2 regions of the Kineococcus esterisolvens genome follow, and region 2 is predicted to be linked to the other one. Evidence: predicted binding sites of a transcription regulator. Region 2 holds the regulator's gene; the other holds the start of a gene.
What was found. The regulator HrcA, encoded in region 2, represses chaperone genes, less so after heat shock. The targets are predictions, from matches to a motif close to GNTNGCACTCGGNNNNNCCGAGTGCNANC.
Positions count from the first base shown of each region.

Region 1 (3,400 bases), on a different contig from region 2:
GCGTCCCGGTGCTGTGCGAGAAGCCCGTCGCCCCCGACGTCGCCCTGTCGCTGCCCGTGCTCGAGCACGTCGCGGCCCGCGGGGGCGTCGTGCGCATCGGCCACCAGCGCCGCCACGACGCGGGCTACCGCGAGGCCAAGCGGGCCTTCGACGCCGGGGAGCTGGGCTGGCTGCACGCGGTGCGCGCCGTCACCTGCGACGCCGCCCCTCCGCCGGTGTCGTTCCTGGCGACCTCCGGCGGGCTGTTCCGCGACTGCAGCGTGCACGACTTCGACGTGCTGCGCTGGATCACTGGCCGGGAGGTCGTGGAGGTCTACGCGCGCGGCTCCAACAACGGCGACCCGGAGATCGGCCGGGTCGGCGACGTGGACACCGCGCTGGCGGTGTGCACGCTCGACGACGGGACGCTCGCGGTCGTGACGGCCTCGCGGTACAACGGCGCCGGGCACGACGTGCGCCTGGAGCTGCAGGGGTCGCTCGGCACCGTGGTGGTCGGGATGGACGACCGGATGGCGGCCCGCTCGGCGGAGACGGGGGTCGCCTTCCCGCCGGGACCGCCGCACGCGACGTTCGCCGAGCGCTTCTCCGACGCCTACCGCGCGGAGGTCGCGGCCTTCGTGGACCTGGTGAACGGCGTCGAGGGGGACCTGTGCCACCCGGCGGACGCCGTCGCCGCCTCCCGCGTCGCCGACGCGGCGCAGGAGTCGCTGCTGACGGGTGCGCCGGTGGCCGTGCGGCCGCTCGAGGTGCCGGTCGCCTGACCCCGCGCCACGGCCCGGGCCCGCCGGTGCGCAGGTCGCGCGCGGGGGCGAGCGCTCCCGGCGCGGCGGTCGCTCCACCGGGGCCCGCCCGCGCCTGAGCGGGGCGGGCCGCCGCGAGCGCGGCGCGAGCCGGTCGACCGGCCCCGCCGGACGGGGCGCGTCCACGCTCCCCGCGGCCCTGCGCACACCTCCTCCCCGCCAGCCCGCCGCCACGAGCGCCTCGAACTCGACGCGGACCCAGTCCGGGTCCGCACCCAGCAGCTCGCAGAACGCCTCGTGCGGCGGCGCGCCGGCCGTCGTCCCGGTCACGTCGGACTCGTCTCAGGCGCCGATGGCCTGCTGCTCGCGGGCACCCGCGTCAGCGCTGTCGTCGGCGACCTCGACGGCGATGCGCCGCGGCTTGGCGCGCTCGGCCACCGGCACGCGCAGCGTCAGGACGCCGGAGCGGTAGGACGCCGAGATCCGCTCGGTGTCGAGGTTGTCACCGAGGATGAGCTGGCGGCTGAACACGCCGCGCGGGCGCTCGGCCGCGATCATCTCCTCGGTGCTCTCGTTGACGGGACGCTGCGCCTTGACGGTCAGCACGTTGCGCTCCACGTCCAGCTCCACGCTGGACGGGTCCACGCCGGGCAGATCGAACTCCACGACGAACTCCTCGCCGCTGCGCCAGGCGTCCATCGGCATCGCAGCCGGCCGCGCCGTGGTCCCCAGCACCTGCTGGGTCAGCCGGTCGAGCTCGCGGAACGGGTCGGTCCGCATCAACACCACAACCACCTCCGATGATCCACACCAGATGCGACTGCTTCCCTCGCGGGCCGGGGCCTTCCCGCGCCCGCACCACCAGTGTTAGCACTCGCGGACGGTGAGCGCAAGAGGTGAATCTGTTGCGCCGCAGCGGATCAGCCGAGCTCGGCGAGGGCCTTGAGGATCCGCTCGTCGCTGACCGGACCGGCGGTGGGCACGGGCTGGGAGAACTTCTGCAACCGCAGCTCCTCCAGCGCCCAGCGGATCCGCACCAGCTCAGGCGGCACCGTCGCACCGGCCCGGCGCAGGTGCGCGGCGTGCTCGTCGCGCACCCGGGCGAACTCCGCCATCCGCACCCGGTCGCGCTGGGGGTTCTCGGGCATCGTCGCCAGCCGCCGCAGGATCCCCTGCAGGTACCGCAGCAGGTCCGGCAGCCGGTCGGCACCGGCGTCGGTGACGAACCCCGCGTGGACCAGCCCGGTGAACTGCTCGCGCACGTCCGCCAGCGAGGCCACGAGCGCCAGGCTGCTGGTGCGCGAGATCGCCCGCTCCACCTCCGCGGCCGAGCGCAGCACGCGCAGCGCGCGGTCGACGACCTCGGTGGTCGTGGACAGCAGCCCGCTCCCGACCTCCCGCGCGAGGCGGGCGAAGTCCGCTGCGCTGCGCACCGGGCCGCCGGCGGCGTCCAGCCGCTTCTCGACGGCGGCGCGCAGGCAGTCCTCGAGCACGGCGGCGGCGTTGCCGTGCGGGGCGCGCGCCAGCAGCAGCTTGGCGTCGTTGGGCAGGCCGGACTGCACCGCCCGCAACGGGGAGGGCAGCACGAGCAGCAGCAGCCTCACCGTGCCGGCCCGGTGGGCGTGCGCGGCCTCGGCGGCGGTGGCGAAGGTGCGCAGGCCCACCGACGCGCCCTCGTCGACCAGCGCCGGGAAGGAGACGACCTCGCTGCCGCGGCGCACCGTGGTGTGGGTGCCGGGGATGAGCGCGGGCAGGTCCGCGGGGCCGGGGTCGGCCGGCCAGGCGGTGGCACCGGTGCGCGCGAGCTCGTCGGCGGCTTCGGCGATCGTCTCGCGCACCTGCACCGACACGGCCTCGCGCAGCCGGGCGAAGTCCTTGCCCTCGGCCAGCACCGAGCCGTCGGCGGCGGTGATGCGGACGGTCGGTCGCAGGTGGGCGGGCACCCGCGACCAGTCCACGTCCTCGGCGTAGATCTCCGTCCCGTCGCCCAGGCGGGGCAGCTCGGCCTCGAAGGCCGCCCAGAAGTCCTCCTGGCGGGGGCTGACGCGCTCGAGGAACCGGGCGGCCTTGTCGGGGGCCGGGGCGAGGTTCTTGCGCAGCTGCTTGGGCAGCGAGCGCAGCATCGCGGTGACGAGCTCGTGCCGGAAACCCGGGACCTGCCACAGCAGGTCGCGCTCGTCGAAGCGGTTGACGACCTCCAGCGGGACGTCCACCGTCACGCCGTCGCGCGGGGAGCCGGGCTCGAACACGTACGTCAGGGGCAGCTCCAGGTCGCCCTGCCGCCACGTGCGGGGGAACTCCTCCTCGCTGACCGCGGCGTCGTCGGCCACGAGCATGGCCGGGTCGAAGGTCAGCAGGTCGGGGTCGGTGCGCCGCGCCTGCTTCCACCAGCCGTCGAAGTGGCGGCCGGAGACGACGTCGGCGGGGATCCGCGCGTCGTAGAAGGCGAACAGGACCTCGTCGTCGACGACGATGTCGCGCCGCCGCGCCCGGTGCTCCAGCTCCTCGGCCTCCTGCAGCAGTTCCCGGTTGCGGGCGAAGAACTCGTGGCGGGTCTCGAAGTCGCCCTCCACGAGGGCGTGCCGGATGAACAGCTCCCGCGACAGCTCCGGGTCGATCCCGCCGTAGGCGACGGTGCGACCGGTCACGACCGGCACCCC
Region 1 is NZ_JBJLRI010000001.1:76,428-79,827, forward strand. Features, by position in the region: gene ACRYR8_RS00350 (Gfo/Idh/MocA family protein) at 1-761, shown strand, start outside; gene ACRYR8_RS00355 (Hsp20/alpha crystallin family protein) at 1,083-1,526, opposite strand; gene hrpA (ATP-dependent RNA helicase HrpA) at 1,661-3,400, opposite strand, start outside.
Region 1: a site for HrcA is predicted at 1,607-1,635, ahead of ACRYR8_RS00355 (Hsp20/alpha crystallin family protein). Genes of this name have one in related genera too.

Region 2 (3,400 bases):
GCGCGGGGTGGTGACCTCCAGGGTGACGAGGAGGTCCCCGCGGCCCGCCGAACGCAGGTGCTCGGCGCCCTTCTGCTTCAGGGTGACGACCTCCCCGCCCTGCGCACCGGGGCGCACCTCGACCTCCTCGGTGCCGTCGAGGGTCTCCAGCGGGATGGAGGCACCCAGCGCGGCGGCCGTCATGGGGACCTCCAGCGTGCACAGCAGGTCGTCGCCGCGGCGGGTGAAGACCGGGTGCGGGCGCTCGTGGATCTCCACGTACAGGTCACCGGGCGGGCCGCCGGCGGTGCCGACCTCGCCCTGGGCGGCGAGCTGGATGCGGGTGCCGGTGTCCACCCCGGCGGGGATGCGGATGGTCAGCGGCCGTCGGGCGCGCACCCGCCCCTCCCCGCTGCACTCCAGGCACGGCGAGGGCAGCACCGTGCCGAAGCCGTGGCACGTCGGGCACGGCTGGCTGGTCATGACCTGCCCCAGCAGGGAGCGCACCACGCGCTGCACCGAGCCCTGCCCGCCGCAGATGTCGCACGTCTCCGGTTGGGTGCCCGGCTGGCAGCAGGTCCCCTTGCAGGTGGGGCACAGCACCGCGGTGTCGACCTGGATCTGCCGCTCGCCGCCGAAGGCGGCCTCGGCCAGGTCCACGTCCACGCGGATGAGGGCGTCCTGGCCGCGCTGGGTGCGGCTGACCGGGCCGCGGCCGCCGGCGGCCCCGCTCTGCCCGAAGAACGCGTCCATGATGTCGGAGAAGCCGAAGCCCTGGCCGAAGCCGCCGGCCCCGCCGGGTGCGCCGCCGCGGTCGTACTGGGCGCGCTTGTCCGGGTTGGAGAGCGTCTCGTAGGCCTGGGAGACCTCCTTGAACCTGTCCCCGGCGTCGGGGTCGGAGGTGACGTCGGGGTGGAGCTTGCGCGCCAGCTTGCGGTAGGCGCGCTTGATGTCCTCCGCCGAGGCGTCCCTGCTGACGCCGAGGACGTCGTAGTAGTCGCTCACGAGGTGCTCAGGTCTCCCGTCGGGGGGTGGTCGGGTGGGTCACTGGGACAGGATGCGCGACACGTAGCGGGAGACCGCCCGCACCGCCGCCATCGTCGTGGGGTAGTCCATGCGGGTCGGACCGAGCACGCCGAGGCGGGCCAGGACCTCCCCCTCGCCGTAACCGCTGGTCACCACGGAGGTCTCCGGCAGACCGAGGTGGAGGTTCTCCGCGCCGATGCGCACGGTGAGCGCGCCGCGGTCGCCGCCGCCCTCCTCGGCCATCTCCTGCACCAGCCGCAGCAGCACCACGTGCTCCTCCAGCGCCTCCAGCACGCTGCCGAGGGAGGCGGCGAGGTCGGCGGCGCCCGATCGGACGAGGTTGGCGGTGCCGGCGATGACGACGCGCTCCTCCAGCCCGGCGCTCAGGCAGTCGCCGAGCGCGGCGACGACCTCGGCGGTCACCGCCATGTGGCCCGGCGGGCTGGCCTGGACGACGGCGGTGAGCTCCTCGCGCGCCTGCTTCAGCCGCTTGCCGGCGACGGCGGCGTTGACGCGGTCGCGCAGCACCGCCAGGACCTCCGGCAGCGACTCCACGTCCGTGGCCGAGCGCACGTCGACGACGCGCTGCTCGACGCGGCCGGTGTCGGTGATGAGCACCAGCAGCGCGCTGCGCCCGCCGACGGGCACCACCTCCACGTGCCGCACCGCCGCCCGCGACAGCGACGGGTACTGCACGACGGCGGCCTGGCGGGTGATCTGCGCCAGCAGCCGCACGGTGCGGTCCACGACGTCGTCGAGGTCGACGGCGCCGTCGAGGAAGGCCTGGATGGCGCGGCGCTCGGCCGGCGACATGGGCTTGAGGTTGGCGAGGCGGTCCACGAACAGGCGGTAGCCCTTGTCGGTGGGGATGCGCCCGGCGCTGGTGTGCGGCTGGGCGATGTACCCCTCCTCCTCCAGCACCGCCATGTCGTTGCGGATGGTGGCCGGGGACACGCCGAGGCGGTGCCGCTCGACCAGCGCCTTGGACCCCACGGGCTCGTGGGTCGAGACGTAGTCCTCGACGATGGCGCGCAGCACCGCGAGCCTGCGGTCGTCGCTCACACCCACCTCCGCTCCCCGTCCTCCGCGGGCACCCCACTGGCACTCGCCGGATCCGAGTGCCAAGTCTAGGCCAGCGGACCCGGTCAGCGCGCCTCCACCGCGCCGCCCGCACCGCTCGTTAGCGTGCCGCGGGTGAGCCCGAACGCCCGGTCCGCACCCCGCCCCGCCGACCGCTACGGCCGCGACGTGCTGTCCACGGACCCGCACCCGCGGCGCCCGACGCACCGCGAGGAGCCCGCCGCGCGCGGCCTCGTCGTCGAGGACGTGGAGACCGGCTGGGTGGGCGCGGTGGTGCGCGTGGAGAAGAGCGGCGGCGTGCACGTCGTCGTCCTGGAGGACGCCAGGGGGCGCACCCGCACCTTCCCGCTGGGCCCGGGCTTCTGGGTGGACGGGCAGCCCGTGCGGCTGGTGGCGCCCAGGGGGCCCGCCGCCCCCGCTGCGCCCACCCGCACCGCCAGCGGGTCGGTGGCCGTCGCCGGCGCCGCGGCCCGCACTGCGCGCGCCTCCCGCATCCTGGTGGAGGGCCGGCACGACGCCGAGCTGGTGGAGAAGGTCTGGGGCGACGACCTGCGCGTGGAGGGCGTGGTCGTGGAGCTGCTCGACGGCGTCGACGACCTCGACGCCGCGGTGCGCTCCTTCGGCCCCCGCCCGGGGCGGCGCATCGGCGTGCTGGTGGACCACCTCGTGCCCGGCAGCAAGGAGTCGCGCATCGTGGCCGCGGTCTCGAAGAACCCGCACGTGCTCGTCGTGGGCCACCCGTTCGTCGACGTCTGGCAGGCCGTGCGCCCCGAGCGCCTCGGCTGGGAGCGCTGGCCGGTCGTGCCGCGCGGCACCTCCTGGAAGCACGGGATCCTCGCCGAGCTGGGCTGGCCGCACGCCACGCAGGCCGACGTCGCGCACGGCTGGAAGCGGATCCTGGGCACGGTGCGCACCTACGCCGACCTGGAGCCGGCGTTGCTGGGCCGGGTGGAGGAGCTGGTGGACTTCGTCACGGCGGACGCGGCGGACCGCTGAGGCGCCCGTCTCCTCCCCTCGTCGCACCCGGGTCCACCCCGCGGGAGGACGACACCCGGCCCGCCCGCGCGGGAGGATCGACGTGAACCCGAACCCCGGCGACGCCCAGGAGGCCACCGTGAGCGACCCGCACCAGTCGTCCCGCCCGGACTTCACGAAGGACCCGCACGCCCCCGGCGCCGGCGGGGAGCAGCAGCCCGGCTGGACGCCCGGGTGGCGCCCGGGCTGGCAGCCCGAGCAGGAGGCGGCGCAGCAGCACGGTCAGCCGTGGCCGCCCCCGCAGGGCCCCGGCCGGCCGCCGCAGTGGCAGCAGAAGCCG
Region 2 is NZ_JBJLRI010000002.1:94,460-97,859, forward strand. Features, by position in the region: gene dnaJ (molecular chaperone DnaJ) at 1-984, opposite strand, end outside; gene hrcA (heat-inducible transcriptional repressor HrcA) at 1,024-2,067, opposite strand; gene ACRYR8_RS01475 (DUF3097 family protein) at 2,200-3,081, shown strand; gene ACRYR8_RS01480 (DUF4870 domain-containing protein) at 3,164-3,400, shown strand, end outside.